3 regions of the Saccharopolyspora sp. NPDC002578 genome follow, and region 1 is predicted to be linked to each of the others. Evidence: riboswitches for the same ligand, from Rfam matches in the RefSeq annotation. Region 1 holds a riboswitch; each other region holds the start of a gene.

Evidence for each region. Region 1 has a riboswitch for S-adenosylmethionine ahead of ACWD38_RS03855 (aminotransferase class V-fold PLP-dependent enzyme). Riboswitches for the same ligand answer to the same signal wherever they lie in the genome.
Region 2: linked by a shared signal. The riboswitch ahead of thrC (threonine synthase) and the one ahead of ACWD38_RS03855 (aminotransferase class V-fold PLP-dependent enzyme) in region 1 are both predicted to bind S-adenosylmethionine.
Region 3: linked by a shared signal. The riboswitch ahead of ACWD38_RS21830 (ATP-binding cassette domain-containing protein) and the one ahead of ACWD38_RS03855 (aminotransferase class V-fold PLP-dependent enzyme) in region 1 are both predicted to bind S-adenosylmethionine.

Annotation. Positions count from the first base shown of each region.
Region 1 is NZ_JBSFWJ010000004.1:108,881-114,315, reverse strand. It holds gene ileS (isoleucine--tRNA ligase) at 1-960, shown strand, start outside; SAM riboswitch class IV at 1,088-1,202, shown strand; gene ACWD38_RS03855 (aminotransferase class V-fold PLP-dependent enzyme) at 1,241-2,602, shown strand; gene lspA (signal peptidase II) at 2,646-3,356, shown strand; gene ACWD38_RS03845 (RluA family pseudouridine synthase) at 3,368-4,285, shown strand; gene ACWD38_RS03840 (hypothetical protein) at 4,366-4,779, shown strand; gene ACWD38_RS03835 (DedA family protein) at 4,785-5,426, opposite strand.
Region 2 is NZ_JBSFWJ010000005.1:73,457-78,891, forward strand. It holds gene ACWD38_RS04445 (ComEC/Rec2 family competence protein) at 1-1,097, shown strand, start outside; gene ACWD38_RS04450 (geranylgeranyl reductase family protein) at 1,152-2,375, opposite strand; gene thrC (threonine synthase) at 2,574-3,842, opposite strand; SAM riboswitch class I at 3,855-3,982, opposite strand; gene holA (DNA polymerase III subunit delta) at 4,089-5,072, shown strand; gene rpsT (30S ribosomal protein S20) at 5,209-5,435, opposite strand, start outside.
Region 3 is NZ_JBSFWJ010000051.1:361-5,795, forward strand. It holds gene ACWD38_RS21820 (MetQ/NlpA family ABC transporter substrate-binding protein) at 16-828, opposite strand; gene ACWD38_RS21825 (ABC transporter permease subunit) at 937-1,620, opposite strand; gene ACWD38_RS21830 (ATP-binding cassette domain-containing protein) at 1,617-2,639, opposite strand; SAM riboswitch class I at 2,912-3,003, opposite strand; gene rsmA (16S rRNA (adenine(1518)-N(6)/adenine(1519)-N(6))-dimethyltransferase RsmA) at 3,205-4,080, opposite strand; gene ACWD38_RS21840 (transglycosylase family protein) at 4,408-5,435, opposite strand, start outside.

The DNA of each region.
Region 1 (5,435 bases):
GCCTGCGGCAGCGTCCGGGACTTCCTGGAGGTGCTGACGAACTGGTACGTGCGGCGCTCCCGCGACCGGTTCTGGGCGGGTGACGCCGACGCGGTGGACACGCTGCACACCGTGCTCGAAGTGGTCAGCCGGGTCGTGGCGCCGCTGCTGCCGCTGACCGCGGAAGCCGTGTGGCGCGGGCTCACCGGCGGCCGGTCGGTGCACCTCGCGGACTGGCCGCTGGTCGACGAACTGCCCGCCGACCCGGCGCTGGTCTCGGCGATGGATCGGGTGCGGCAGGTGTGCTCGTCGGCGCTGGCGCTGCGCAAGGCGAACACGCTGCGGGTGCGGCTGCCGCTGGCGAAGCTCGTCGTGGCGGTGCCGGAGGCGGAGTCGCTGCGGCCGTTCGCCGACCTCGTGCGCGACGAGGTCAACGTCAAGGAGGTCGAGCTGACCACCGACGTGGCCGCGCACGGCCGGTTCGAGATCGCGGTGAACGCCCGCGCCGCCGGGCCTCGCCTCGGCAAGGACGTCCAGCGCGTGATCAAGGCGGTGAAGTCCGGGAACTGGACCCGCACCCCGGCGGGCGCGCTGGTGGCCGACGGGACGGAGCTGCAGGACGGCGAGTTCACCGAACGCCTGGTGTCCACCGACGACGGGGCCGCGGCGGCGCTGCCGGGCGGCAGCGGGCTGGTCGTGCTGGACTGCGCGGTCACCCCGGATTTGGCGGCCGAAGGCGTCGCGCGCGACGTGGTCCGCGTCGTGCAGCAGGCGCGCCGGGACGCCGGCTTCGAGGTCTCCGACCGGATCCGCGTCGCCGTCTCCGCCCCGGCGGAGGTGCTGGCGGCCGTCGACGCGCACCGGGAGTTCATCGCCGCGGAGACGCTGGCGGACGCCGTCGAAGCCGGTGCGGCCGACGGCGGCTTCGCGGGCAGCGTCGGTGACGGCGTCGCCGTCTCGGTCGGCGTCGAACGGGTCTGAGCGAAACGGTTCCGGGCGGGTTCCCCTCCGACAAAGGGGAGCCCGTCCGGATCGGGCGTGGCGCGGATCCCACTTCGCGCAGGACGGTTGCGCGTCGCACGACCGATCCTTAGAGTTTCGCGTCGAAGGTCATGAGTGCCAGCGGGAAACCCCGGTTTGCTGGCCGGCAACCCTCCTACCGCGGTGGGGTGCCCCGGGTGAGGACCTGGCCGATCGCGCAGGGCGATCGGCAAGCGCGGGCCCCGAATGCTCCGGGCCCGGTGAGGCCCCAGGAGGCATCGTGTCGTCAGCCGTCCGCTCCAGCCGTGACGAGACCGCCGGAATCCCGATCTGGTCCATCGTGGACTCGGTTCCGACCGTTCCCGCCGTCGTCGGCGCCCAGCTGCGGGTCCCGCTCGTCACCGGCGGATCCATCGAATACGCCAACCTGGACCACGGTGCCAGCGCGCCCTGCCTGACCGCGGTGCGCGACGCCGTGAACGAACTGCTGCCCTGGTACGCCAGCGTGCACCGCGGCGCCGGGTTCGCCTCGCAGGTCTGCACGCGGGTCTACGAGGGGGCGCGGGACGTGCTGCGCCGGTTCGTCGGCGCCCGCCGCACCGACTCGGTGATCTTCACCCGGAACACCACCGACTCGCTGAACCTGCTGGCGACGGCGCTGCCCGCCGACACCTCCGTCGTCGTCTTCGACACCGAGCACCACGCCGCGCTGCTGCCGTGGGCAGGGGACCGGGTGCGCACGCTCGGCATCCCCGCCGACCCGCAGGACGCGGTGCGGCTGCTCGACGCCGCGCTCGCCGACTGCGCCGACGGGCCGAAGCTCGCCGTGCTCACCGGTGCCTCCAACGTGACCGGCGAGGTGTGGCCGGTCGCCGAGCTCGCGCGGGTCGCCCGGCGGCACGGGGCGCGGACCGTCCTCGACGCCGCCCAGCTCGCCCCGCACCGCCCGGTGCGGATCGCGGAACTCGGCGTGGACCACGTGGTGCTGTCCGGGCACAAGCTGTACGCGCCGTTCGGCGCGGGCGCGCTCATCGGCCGGGACGACTGGCTGGACGCCGCCGAGCCCTACCTGGCGGGCGGCGGCGCGACCCGCTCGGTGCCGGACACCGGGGAGATCGACTGGAACACCGGTCCCGAACGGCACGAGGCGGGCTCGCCGAACACCGTGGGCGTGCACGCGCTCGCCACGGCGTGCGCCGCGCTCGCCGACCACGCGGACGCGATCACCGGGCACGAGGAACTGCTGCTGCAGCGCCTGCGCCGCGGACTTCGCGGCGTGCCGGGGCTGCGCGAGCTGAGCCTGTTCGGCGCCGAGCACGACCGGGTCGGCGTGGTCGGCTTCATCGTCGACGGTCACGACCCCGGCCTGATCGCGGCGGCCCTGGCGGCCGAGCACGGGATCGGGGTGCGGGACGGGCTGTTCTGCGCGCACCGCGCGGTGCGGCACCTGCTGGCCGGTTCCGGTGAGCAGCGCGCCGTCCGCATCAGCCTCGGGCTCGGCACCACCGTCGAGCACGTGGACCGCATCGTGCGAGCCCTGCGCGGACTCGTGGCCTACGGGCCGCAGTGGCGCTACGAGCAGGTCGACGGGCGGTGGGCCCCGGTGGACGACCCGCGGGAGTTCCCTGCCTCGCTGGTGTGAGCCGCTGTGAGCGGCCGATCCGCGGTCGGGGAGAATGGGCCGGGTGAACACCGAGCAGTCCGACCCCGACCGGCCCGGAACGAACCCCGCCACGAGCGGAGCGGACGCCTCCGAGCCGGGATCCGCCGCGTCGGGACCGACGCAGTCCTCGGGCCAGCAGCCCCCCGGTGAGCAGGACGCCGCGGAGCAGGCCGAGCCGGCGACCGGGGACACCGCGGTGCGCTCGCCGCAGCCGCGCAAGCTGCTCGCGCTGCTGTTCGGCGTCGCCGCGGTGCTGCTCACCGCGGACGTGCTCACGAAGGTCGCCGCGGTCGCGGCGCTGGAGAACCAGCCGCCGACGAAGCTGTTCGGCGGCGCGGTCTACCTCGTGCTGGTGCGCAACCCGGGGGCGGCGTTCTCGCTGGCGACCGGGATGACCTGGCTGCTGGCGCTGCTGGCGATCGTGGTCGTCGGAGTGATCGTGTGGCTGGCGCCGAAGCTGCGCTCCACCGGCTGGGCCATCGGCCTCGGACTGGTGCTCGGCGGCGCCTGCGGCAACCTGGTGGACCGGTTGTTCCGGGCTCCGGGGCCGCTGCGCGGGCACGTCGTGGACTTCGTGTCGCTGTTCGCGCCGGACGGCAGCGTGTGGCCGGTGTTCAACGTCGCCGACTCCTCCATCGTGTGCGGCGGAATCCTCGTGGTCCTCATGTCGCTGCTCGGCCGGGACTACGACGGCACCGTGCACGTGCGCAAGAAGCGCGAGGACCAGGCGTGAGCGAATCGCGGATGCTCCCCGTTCCGGACGGGTTGGAAGGCATGAGGGTCGACGCGGGCCTGGCGAAGCTGCTCGGGATGTCGCGGAGCACGGTCGCCGGACTCGCCGAATCCGGGGAAGTGCTGCTCGACGGCGCCCAGGTCGGCAAGTCCGATCGACTCATGGCGGGCGGGCTGCTGGAGGTCACGCTGCCCCCGGCCCGGCCGGAACCCGAGGTCGTCGCCGTTCCGGTGGACGGCCTGAAGATCCTCCACCAGGACGACGACATCGTCGTCGTGGACAAGCCGATCGGCGTCGCCGTGCACCCCAGCCCCGGCTGGGAAGGGCCGACGGTGATCGGGGGGCTCGCCGCCGCCGGGGTCCGGATCGCGACCTCCGGCGCGGCCGAGCGGCAAGGCGTGGTGCACCGGCTCGACGCGGGCACCACCGGCGTCATGGTCGTGTCCAAGAGCGAGCACGCCTACACGGTGCTCAAGCGGGCCTTCAAGGAACGCACCGTGGAGAAGCGCTACCACGCGCTCGTGCAGGGACATCCCGATCCGAGCAGCGGCACCATCGACGCGCCGATCGACCGGCACCCCCGGCACGACTACAAGTTCGCCGTGGTCAGCGGCGGCAAGCCCAGCATCACCCACTACGAGACGGTGGAGGCGTTCCGCGCCGCGTCGCTGGTGGACGTGAAGCTGGAGACCGGGCGCACCCACCAGATCCGGGTGCACTTCTCGGCGGTGCGCCACCCCTGCGCCGGGGACCTGACCTACGGCGCGGACCCGGTGCTCGCGCGCAAGCTGGGCCTGACCCGGCAGTGGCTGCACGCGCGGATGCTCGGCTTCGACCACCCCGCCGACGGCAGCTGGGTGACGTTCACCAGTGAATACCCCGCGGACCTGCAGGACGCGATCGACACCCTGCGCGCGCAGGACGCGTAACGCCCGCTGATCGACTTCGCCGGGCAGCGGGCGGGATCGCGTAGTTTGGGGGAAACACCCGGGATCATGGGGGAGGGGCGATGACCCAAGGTGATCAGCGTCGGGAGTTCGCCGACGAGACGCCGACACCGCCGATGGGCATGTCCTGGAGCGGGTCGCTGCTGACCGAAGGCTCCGGTCCCGTGGAATCGGAACGGGCCACGGGACCGGTGCGCCTGCCCGACGAACGCGCGGATCACCGTGCCACCCCCGGGCCGGAATCCGAGGTGCGGGGCCCGGACGCCGAGCGTGCGCCCGCCGAGCAGGGGGCGATGGGCCTGGCGGAACTGCTCGCAGCCGAAGACGTCGGCCGCGCCGGTCCCGCCGTGCTCGGCGCCGACCCCGCTGGTGACGCGGCCGGTGACGCGGGCGACTGGCCCACGTTGCAGCGGCGGGAGCGCCAGGAACCGCAGGACCGCGGTGGTGCGCTCGGCTGGATGCGCCGCCGCCGGTGACCGGCTCAGTCCACGCCGACGGGGACGCGCTCCGGCTCGGCCCGCCGCGCTGAGCGCCTGCGCAGCACGAGGCGGATCAGCTCGACGACACCGGCGATCACCAGGGCCGAACCGATTCCCAGCAGCACCGCGGGCAACGGGTGGTCCCGGAACACCGCGCCGCCCAAGCAGCCGACCAGCGTGAAGTACGCCGAGTAGGCGGTGGCGCCGAGCGCCGCGCAGCCGCTGAACAGGCGCAGCGGCATCCCGATCGTCCCGGCGGTCATCGCCGCCGCGGTGCGGCAACCCGGCACGAACCGGCACACGATCAGGATCGAGCCGCCGCGCCGGGCCAGCGCGCGCCGCGCCCACTCGAACGGCCTCCGGCGCCGCGATCCCGGTGGCAGCCGGGTCAGCAGCGCGCCGCCCGCGCGCCTGCCCAGCAGGTACGCGAGGTGATCACCGGCGAATCCGCCGGCCGCGCCCGCCGCGATCACCCCGGCCAGGTTCGGCGTACCGGTCATCGCGAACACCCCGCAGGTCACCACCAGCACTTCGCCGGGAACGCTCGGCAGCACCGCGTCGAGCGCGACGAACGCGACGAGCGCCAGGTAGATCCACGGCGACCCCATCGCGGCGTGCACGAGGTCCAGGACGGCGTCGGACACGATCGATCC
Region 2 (5,435 bases), on a different contig from region 1:
CCGTGCTGGGCGTCGCGGCCACCGTGCTGGCTCCGATCTCCGCTGCGCTGGCCGCCGCGCTGGTGTGGCTGGCGGGGCCGGAGCTGGAGTGGGTGCTCGCCGTGGCGCGGCACGCGTCGGCGGTGCCGGGCGCCTCGTTCGGCTGGCCCTCGGGAGTGCTGGGCGGGGCGTTGCTGGCGGTGCTCTCGGTGATCGCCCTGATCGTGCTGCGCGGTCGCATCGCCCGGCTGGTGCTGGCGAGCGTGGTGCTGATCGTCGTGGTGGTGGTGATCCCGATCCGGCACCAGGTGGCGCCGTGGCCGGTGCCGGGCTGGGCCGTGGTGGCCTGCGACGTCGGCCAGGGCGACGGCCTGGTGCTGTCCACCGGGCGCGATCGCGAAGCTGTCGTCATCGACACCGGGCCGGATCCGGTGCTGATGGCCGAATGCCTGCGGCGGCTGCGGATTCGCAGCGTGCCGCTGGTGCTGCTGACCCACCTGCACGCCGATCACGTCAGCGGGCTCCCGGCGGTGCTGTCCGGCCGGGAGGTGGGCTCGGTCGCCGTCGGGCCGCTGAACGAACCCGCGTGGGCGGCGCAGGAAGTGCGGGCGACCGCTCGCGCGCACGGGGCTCACGTGCTCCCGCTGCACGCGGGGCAGCGGCTGCGCTGGCCGGGGCTGGTGCTCGACGTGCTCGGCCCGAGGGGCGAGTTGGCGCGGACCACGTCGGCCGACGACGCCAACGACGCCTCGTTGGTGGTCAAGGCGACGACTCCGGCCGGTCGCGTGCTGCTCACCGGGGATGTCGAACTGCCGGGCCAGTCCGAACTGCTGGCGGCGGGGGTCGATCTCCGCGCGGAGGTGCTCAAGGTGCCGCACCACGGTTCGCGCTACACGTCGCCCGCGCTGCTCGCGGCGGTGCGGCCGCGGGTCGCCGTGATCAGCGTCGGCGCGGGCAACGACTACGGCCACCCCAGCCCGTTGATCCTGGGCGCCCTGACCAGGATGGGCGTGCGGATCCAGCGGACCGACCAGTCCGGGGACATCGCCATCGCCGCCGAGGGCGACGGCCGCGCGGTGGTCGAACGAGGAGATCCGGTGCGGCCGGACGAGAACTGACCGGGGTGGTACGCGCACCACCGTCACGGCCCACGAATCAGGTGGCCCGCCGACTCACCAGAAGCGCAAGATTCGAAGCACGGTGGAAGCGTGGATCCGGCCGAAGCCGAACAGCATCTCCACCCCGTCCGCCAACATGCGCGGGTCGTGTCGCGCGGTCCGCAGCAGTGCGGATGCCCACCGCGGGTTGCGCAGTAGCCGCTGCGAAACGAGGGAGGAGACGAAGTGGGCCCGGTAGCGTCGGCGGAAGTCCGCCTCGAAGCCGGTCAGCGCCGCAGCAAGCGCGGCTCCGTCGTCGAGGCTCGGCGGTAGGGCCTCGACGAGGCGTTCGGCCGCGGAGACCGCATAGGCGATGCCTTCGCCGCTCACCGGGTTGATCATCGACGCGGCGTCGCCGATCAGAACCGCTCGAGGATGCGCCATCTTCGCCAGGCCGCCGACGTGCGGGAGGTGGTAGGCGCGTTGATCATGGAGCTCGCCGAGTTCGATCCCACGCGCCCGCACGCTGTCGGCGAACGTCGACGTGAGCGCCTTGATGTCGTCGTCGCGGTCTTGCATGCTCTTGAGCGAGCCGACGATACCGATGTTGACCAGGCCGTTGGTGAGCGGGAACAGCCAAGCGTAGTGCGGTAGCAAGTCCGCGCGGAAATCGAACAGCAGTCGTGGCCCGATTTTGCCGCCGGGTTGAAAATCTCCACTCTCGGCGTACGCGCGGCTCGCCAGGCCTCGATGTTTCTTGGCTCTGGCCGAATCGGTTTCCGAGGACAGTTCTTTCCGGATCGCCGAGTGTGCCCCGTCGGAGCCCACCACCAATCGAGCGTTGATCGAACGTAATGTCCCGTCGGCGGCTCGCAGCCGGACTTCCCGCGTGCTCGGGCCGTCGACCATGGACAGGTAACGCATGCCCGTGAAGTCCGCGGCTCCGGCTCGCATGGCCGCGCGCACCAGCCGATCGTCCAGCTCCAGCCGGGAGATGACGTGGCCGTGGGCCACACGCCCGTCGTCGCGGGAGATTGCGCTGTGCAGCTGCTCGCCGACCGGTCCGAAGATCGTGACATCGTTGATCGGCGTGCGGTCGGCGAACACGTTCCCGAGGCCGAGGCGGTGAATGACTTCGACCGCGCCAGGGCCGACCCCGTCCCCGCACGTCTTATCCCGGGGAAAGATGGCCCGGTCCACCAACGCGACGCGCAGGCCTCGCCGCGCTGCGGAATATGCTGCGACGGATCCGGCCGGACCGGCGCCGACGACGACGATATCGAAGGATTCCTGCGTCATGCGGCGCAGTGTCGCACGCTTCGCGGAAGGGTGGTGCTTTGTCGAATTGCTCGAACCGGGTCGTGTCATTTCCGGTCATCGGCGAAATGTTCCAACTCGCAATTGTGGAATTCGCTGAGGAGAAATTCGGCTGGTGAACGGTGACCGGAGCCGTCCCAGCACCGTGGGCCGCGGCGCACCGCGGCCCACGGGGGACGATCAGAGGCCCAGCGCCTCGTTCACGGCGTCGGTGCTGGGGGCGACCGTGGCCTTCGGCCCGACCTGGTCCTGCACGGCGTCCAGGGTCTTGAGCCCGTCGCCGGTGATCAGCAGCACCGTCTCCTGGTCCGGGTCGATCTTGCCCGCCTCGATGAGCTTCTTCGCGGTCGCCACGGTGACGCCACCGGCGGTCTCGGCGAAGATGCCTTCGGTCCGGGCCAGCAGCCGGATGCCTGCCACGACCTCCTCATCGGTGACGTCCTCGATGGCCCCACCGGTGCGGCGGACCGCGTCGAGCACGTAGGGCCCGTCCGCGGGAGCCCCGATGGCCAGCGAGCGCGCGATGGTGTCCGGGCGCACCGGCTGCACCACGTCGTGGTCGCTCTTGAAGGCGGTGGCGACCGGGGAGCACCCGGTGGCCTGCGCACCGAAGATCCGGTACGGGCTCTGCTCGACCAGACCGGTCTGCCCGAGCTCGCGGAAGCCCTTGTCGACCTTGGTCAGCTGCGAACCGGACGCGATGGGAACGACGATCTGCTCCGGCAGCCGCCAGCCGAGCTGCTCGGCGACCTCGAAGCCGAGGGTCTTGGAGCCCTCCGAGTAGTACGGCCGCACGTTGACGTTGACGAACGCCCAGTCCTCGTGCTCGGCGGCGAGCTCGGTCGCCAGCCGGTTCACGTCGTCGTAGTTGCCGTCCACCGCGAGCAGCGAGCCCTCGTAGACCGCGCTCATCAGGATCTTCGCCCGCTCCAGGTTGGAGGGGACGAGCACCACGGAGTCCCAGCCCGCGCGGGCCGCGGCGGCGGCCACGGCGTTGGCGAGGTTGCCGGTCGAGGGGCAGGCGAGGACCTTGAAACCGAATTCGCGGGCGGCGGCCAGCGCGACCGCGACGACCCGGTCCTTGAAGGAGTGGGTCGGGTTGCCGGTGTCGTCCTTGATCCAGATCCGCTTGACGCCGAGCGCCTTCGCGAGATTGTCGGCACGCACCAGCCTCGTACAACCGGGCTCGGTGTTCGGGTACTCCTCGACGTTCGTCGGCACCGGCAGCAGCTTCTTGTAGCGCCAGATCGACCGCGGGCCGGACTCGATGTCCTCGCGGCGGATGCGCCCGAAGTCGTAGGCGACCTCGAGGGGCGAGAAGTCCTCCAGCGAGACGAACTCGGGTGCCAGGGGCTGGCGGTGGCCCTCTTCCTTCGACACCAGTTCGACGGCGGGACCCAGGTCGTAGGTCTTACCGGTGGAGTTCGGGGCTTGGGCGGCAGCAGTCATCGCGAGGTCCTTTCCTCATCTGTCCCGCGGGCGGGTCGGAGTTGGCACCAATTTCTTCGACTGCCTCGCGAGTGCCGCGAATGGTCGAGATGGTTGCCGGGGCTTCATCGGGCCGTTCCCTCTGCCCCTCTGGATGAGCTATTCGGTTGTGGCGGCAACGTTACGGTAGGGCGCCGCGTCCTGGCCAGCACGGTCCAGCGCACGGGAACGATCCGCGGTGTCGCAGGGTCATGCGACGATGCCCCTATGAGTTCTCCGTCGGTGGTCTGCGACCCGCTGCATTTGATCCTCGGGGACGAGGAACTGCTGGTGGAGCGTGCCCTGTGGGAGGCGGTCGGGGCGGCCCGCGCGGCCGACCCGGAAACCGAGCTGCGCAGGATCAAGGTGAGTGAACTCACCCCGCCGGAGCTCGACGAGCTGCTGAGTCCCTCGTTGTTCGCGGAGGGCCGAGTGGTGGCGCTGGAGGCCGCGCAGGACGCGGGCAAGGAGATCGCCGAAGCGATCTTGTCCCACGCCAGGCAGCCCGCGGACGGCGTGGTGCTCGTGATCGTGCACAACGGCGGGGGCCGCGGCAAGAACGCGAAGGAACTGCCGAACGCGCTGCGCAAGCTCAACGCCCGGGTCACGGAGTGCAACAAGATCACCAAGGGCTCGCAGCGCGAGTCGTTCGTCAAGGACGAGGTGCGGCGCGCGGGCGGGCGCATCGACGCCGCCGCGGTGGGCGCCCTGATCGAGGCGGTCGGCTTCGACCTGCGCGAACTGTCCTCCTCCGCGTCGCAGCTGGTCGCCGACACCGGGGGCAAGATCGACGATGCGGCGGTGCGCCGCTACCACCGCGGTCGTGCTGAGGTGACCGGCTTCGTCGTGGCGGAGAAGGCCGTGACCGGGGACCGGGCCGGGGCGCTGGAGGCGTTGCGGTGGGCGCTGCAGCTGGGCGTGGCGCACGTGCTGATCGCCGACGCCCTGGCCGACTCGGTCCGCACCATCGGCCGGGTCGCCGCTTACGGCCGAGGGGACCCGTTCCGGCTCGCCGGCGAGCTGGGCATGCCCGCGTGGAAGGTGAAGAAGGCGCAGGGCCAGGCGCGGGGCTGGAGCAGCGCCACGGTCTCCGAGGCGCTGCGCGCCGTCGCCGCGCTCAACGCCGACGTCAAGGGCATGGCCGCCGACGCCGATCACGCCTTGGAGCGCACCGTGCTGCGCTTGGTCGACCTGCACTCGTCCCGGAACTGACGCGTACCGCCCACGCGGGTCCAGCGGCGCTTCGTGGTTGCCCCGCACGACGAAACGGGGCCCGTTCCCCGGAGGGAACGGACCCCGTTGTCAGCCTGCGACCGGTCGAGCGCGAAGCCGGCCGGTGCCGCGCGGCTCAGAGCTCGTTGGCGACCTTGGCCAGCGCCGACTTCTTGTTGGCGGCCTGGTTGGCGTGGATGACGCCCTTGCCGGCGGCCTTGTCCAGCGTGCGCGAGGCGGCGCGCTGCAGCTCGAGGGCCTTGTCCTTGTCGCCGGCGGCAGCGGCCTCGCGGAACTTGCGGATGGCCGTCTTGATCGACGACTTCACCGACTTGTTGCGCAGGCGGTTGCGCTCGTTGGTCT
Region 3 (5,435 bases), on a different contig from region 1:
CTCACGGCCTTCGGGTCAGGAAGCCGGGATTACCGAGACTCCGCCGTAGGTCTTGTTGATGTAGTCCTTGACCTCGGGAGAGCGCAGGAGTTCGGCGAGCTTCTGGATGCGGGGGTCCTTGGCCATCGCCGGGGACGCGACCAGGCCGTTCGCGTACGGGTTGTTCTCCGCCTTCTCCACGACGAGCGGGTCCTTCAAACCGGCCTTGAGGGCGTAGTTGCCGTTCACGATCGCCGCGTCGGCGTCGTCGACCGCGCGGGGCAGCTGGTCGCTGGAGAGCTCCTGGAACTCGATCTTCTTCGGGTTCTCCGCGACGTCGCGCACCCCGGCGCCCTGCTCGGCGCCCGGCTTGAGCTTGATCACGCCGTTGTCCTGCAGCAGCTTCAGGCTGCGGGTCAGGTTCGACGGGTCGTTGGGCAGCGCGATCCGCGCGCCGTCCGGCAGCTCCTGGAGGGACTTGACCTTCTTGGAGTAGATCGACAGCGGCTCCAGGTGCACCGTCTGCACCCACTCGAACTCACCGCCGCGCTGCGCCTGGTACTCCGCCAGGTACGGCTTGTGCTGGTAGTAGTTCGCGTCCAGCTCGCCGTTGGCGACGGCCTCGTTCGGCCGGTTGTAGTCGTCGAACTGCTCGATCTCCAGGTCGATGCCCGCCTTCGGAGCGAGGTTCTCGTCGACGTACTTGAGGATCTCGCCGTGCGGCTGCGGGCTCACGCCGATGGTCAGCGGAGCGTTCGGGTCCTGCGCGGCTTCCGTGCCGCTACCACCGCAACCCGCCAGCGCCAGCGAAGCGGCCGTGAGCACGACCGCCAGGGAACGAATACGCATCAGTGCGTCCTTTCTGGAATGGAGGCCGTCCGGTGACGCGCACCGGTACCGGCAGCGGGTCCGCGGGGACCCCTGCCGTCGGCCGATTCGACTGAAGTGCGGTGGCGACTAGCCGGTCGCGGTGCGACGGCGGTCCACGGCCTTCGCCGTGAAGTCGGTGAGCAGCTGCATCGCGAAGGCCAGCACCGCGAGCACCACCACCGAGCCGTAGAGCACCCGCTCGTCGTAGGCCTGGTAGCCGTCCTGGATGGCGGTGGTCCCCAACCCGCCGCCACCGATCGCGCCCGCCATCGCGGCGTAGCCGATGAGCGCCACCGCGGTGACGCCGACGGCCCCGACCAGCGCGGCGCGCGCCTCGCCGATCAGGACCGTCCACACGATCCGCCACCGGCCGGAGCCGGTGGTGATAGCCGCTTCGACGACGGTGAAGCTCACTTCGCGCAACGCGTTCTGGGTCAGCCGCGCGAAGAACGGCACCGCACCGATGGTCAGCGGCACGATCACCGCGGTGCTGCCGATGGAAGTGCCCACCAGCAGCCGCGTGAAGGAGGCGAGGACCACCAGCAGCACCACGAACGGCACGGACCGGACCACGTCGACGACCACACCGAGGATCCGGTGCAGCGTCGGCCGCGGGTCCAGCCCGACCGGCGAGCTCAAGTGCAGGAACACGCCGAGCGGCAGGCCACCGAGCACTGCCAGCACGGTGGCCACCACCACCATGTAGAGCGTTTCGCCGGTGGCCTCACCGAGCATCTCCACGACTTCCGCCCAAGGGGTCGGATCACTCACGCAGCTACTCCATCAACGCTGACCGGGGCGCGCCGCACGTGCGCGTCGCGGTCGACCATCCATTTCAGCGCCTGCTCCGAGCGCTCACCGGTGAGTCCGATGCGGAACTTCGCGACCGGCGTGTCGCCGAGCCGGGTCAGGCCGCCGCCGAGGATGGACAGCTCCACCCCGAAGCGGCTCGACGCCTCCGGCAGCAGCGCGCCGACGGCGGCGAAGCCGACGAGCACCACTTCGGCGACCACGTCGTGGCGCACACCGGGCACGGCGGACGCCTGGTCGGTCTCGGGCAGCAGGCTGGTGCTGACGCGGCTGCCGGGATCGGCGACCAGGTCGAGCACCTTGCCGTGTTCGGCGACGCGGCCGTCTTCGAGGACCGCGACGTCATCGGCGATGCGGCGCACCACGGTCATGTCGTGGGTGACCACGAGCACCGTGACGCCGAGTTCGGAGCGGGCGCGGTCGAGCACCGTGAGCACCGAGTCCGTGGTGCTCGGGTCCAGCGCGGAGGTCGGTTCGTCGGCGAGCAGCACCGAAGGCTTGGCCGCGAGGGCGCGGGCGACCGCGATCCGCTGCCGCTGCCCGCCGGAGAGCCGGTCCGGGTAGACCGGCGCCTTGTCGGTGAGCCCGACGAGGTCGAGCAGCTCGGCGACGCGGCTGCGGCGCTGCGGCGCGGCCATCCCGGCCGCCTCCAGCGGCAGCGCCACGTTGCCCGCGGCGGTGCGCTGGCGCAGCAGCGAATCCCCCTGCGGCACGACCCCGATGTGGCGGCGCGCCGCACGCAGCGCGGCGCCTTCGAGCGCCACGAGGTCGGTGCCGTCGACGCGGATGGCGCCGCGGTCGGGCTTCTCCAGCAGCGCGATGCAGCGGGCGAGGGTGGACTTGCCGGCTCCGCTGGGGCCGACGACGCCGCACACGGCACCGGCGGGGACCTCCAGCGAGACGTTGTCGAGCGCGACGACGTCGGCTCGACTCGACTGGTCGTGCCGGAAGGATTTGGTGAGGTTCTCGACTGTGATCACGATCGCTCCGCATCAGCTCACGCCGGACCGGCGGGCATGCCGCATCGGCCGGGAAGGAGGAACAGAAAGGCTGGGGAAGGGGCTGCGACGACTTCGGTCGTCAGCGGACGCGGCGACAGGCCGTCGTGGTGCGGCGTCCGTGATCGATCACTCGGCGTTGGGTCAGCGCGAGGCCGTGCGGGCCGGATCCGGTCCGGGCGCGACCACCGCGGGCACGCCGACGGCTGGTCCGGGGCGCGCGTTCGCCTTCGAGCAGAGTTTCAGACACCACAACTCCATCGACCCTGGCGTTAGCACCTGCTCACTCGTGGAGTGGTTGCTGCGGCGTCGTGGAGCCAGGTCTCTCAGCCGCTCGGGATGGATTTCCCGCATAGTAGAACGCAGGGGTGTCGGCGAATGCAAGCTGCGGACGGTCACCATGTGGAATCGTTTGACAAATCACATCCCCCTCACGAGCAGGGATTCTTGATCAACCCAACTATTCCAGTGACCATATGTGAGCATCGCAACGCTTTTGGACCCGTTCGGTCGAAGCTCGGGCAACGCCGCGCGTTCAGGTGCGAACTCAGCGCACCAGCTGGGCGGCGGCATCGGCCACCCGGGCGAAATCCGCCACCGAGAGCTGCTCGCCCCGCGTCGTCGGCTCCACCCCGGCAGCCCGCAGCACCTGCTCCGCACGCGCCGCCGACCCGGCCCAGCCGGACAGCGCCGCCCGCAGCGTCTTGCGCCGCTGCGCGAACGCGGCGTCGATCGCCGCGAACACCTGCGCGCGCGGCGCCGCCGACGGCGGATCGATCCGGGTGAACGACACCAGCCCGGAATCCACGTTCGGCACCGGCCAGAACACGGTGCGCGGCACCGGCCCCGCGCGGCGCACGTCGGCGAACCACGCGGCCTTCGCGCTCGGCACGCCGTAAGTCCGGTTGCCGGGTTTCGCCGCCAGCCGATCCGCGACCTCCGACTGCACCATCACCAGACCGGTGCGCAACGACGGCAGCTCGGCCAGCAGGTGCAGCACCACCGGCACCGCCACGTTGTACGGCAGGTTCGCGACCAGCGCCGTCGGCGGACGCTCCGCGAAGTCCGCGCCGCGCACGCGCAGCGCGTCGGCCTCCAGCACCCGCAACTCGCCCTGGTGGTCCGGGGCGAACTCGGCGGCGGTACGCGGCAACCGCTCCGCCAGCACCGGATCGATCTCCACCGCGACCACGCCCGCCGCCGCGGGCAACAGCGCCAGCGTCAACGACCCCAGCCCCGGACCGACCTCCAGCACCACGTCATCGGCGGTGAGCTCGGCGGCGCCCACGATGCGGCGGACCGTGTTCGGGTCGTGCACGAAGTTCTGCCCGAGTCGTTTCGTCGGGCGGATCCCCAGCTCCTCGGCCAGCCGGCGAACATCGGCCGGCCCAAGCAACCGCGCCCTATTCGCGTGCTGTTCCACGGGTGAGAAGTTACTCGGGGCTTCCGCTTGAGCTGCGTAGTGGGGCGGGTAGCGGAACCTCAGGTGTCTTCTCGCTGCGGGATCTTTTTCCCAAGTGGCTCCGCCACGAGGGAAAAAGCCGTCCTCGCGAGAAGACACCTGAGAACCCGCCGGTGGTCGTCTTTTCGACGTGGGCTATGTGCTTCGCACATACAGGCACGGCCTTCGGCCGCAAGGCAGGCTTGCTTCGCAGCCCACGGCACGGCTTCGCCGCCCACGGCTGCCTGGGGCTAAAAGACGATCGGCCACCGGTGGGGTGCCGGTGGCCGATCGGGGGGGTCTCTTGGATCAGAGGCCGAGCTTCGAGGAGCAGCCCGGCCAGGCGCCGTAGCTGCCGCCGCGGGCGTCGCGGACCTTGGTCGCGACCGAGATCTGCTGCTCGCGGCTGGCCTGGTGCGGGTAGGCCGCGTACTGGTCGCCGCCGTAGGCGTCCCAGGTGCTCTTGTCGAACTGCAGGCCGCCGTAGTAGCCGTTGCCGGTGTTGATCGCCCAGTTGCCGCCGGCCTCGCACTGGACCAGCTTGTCCCAGACGGCGCCGTTCGGCGGCTGCTTGGTGCCGACCCGGACGACCTTCTCCTTGGCTTCCTTGGTGACCTTCTCGCCCACCGCTTCGCGGCCGGTCTCCTCGCCGTTGCGAGTGCTCACGCGAGTGAAGACGATCTTCTCGCCGGGCGCGCCCGGGTCCTCGACCTTCTCCTCGCCCTTGAGCATCGAGTCGTCCTCGATCTCCTTGACCGGTGGCTCGATCGGCATGGTCACGTTCACCACGGTGCTGCCGGTGCGGACGATCTGGACCTGCGCGCCGCTGGTGATCTTCTGGTCGCCGCCGGGCGTGATGTGGTCTTCCGGCCCGAGCTGGAGGTTCTGCTCCTTGGCCAGCTCGTCGACGGTCACCGCGGTGGTGGTCAGCTGCCGCGGCTCACCGGCACCATCGGTGATGGTGATGTCCTTGGCGGTCTTGACCGTGAGGTCCATGCCCTGCTCGGGCACGGCCATGCTGCGCGCCGAGGAGACCCAGGCGCCGTCGTCGGCGACGCCGAGCTGGCGCAGCGCCTGGCCGACGGTCACCGACCGGACCCATTCCTCGCGCTGCTCACCGTCGACGGTCATCTTCAGCAGACGCCCGCGGTCGAGGGTGATCGTGTCGTTGTGCCCGACCTTGGACTGCGGGGAGGGGCTCAGCGCGTCGTGCTCGCCGATGCTGATGCCCTCGTCCTCGAGGACTTCGCCGACGGTCGACTCGTAGGTGTTGACCTGGCGTTCCTTGCCGTCGACCTCGACGGTGACGGACTTGTCCATCGCCGCCGCGGCGCCGC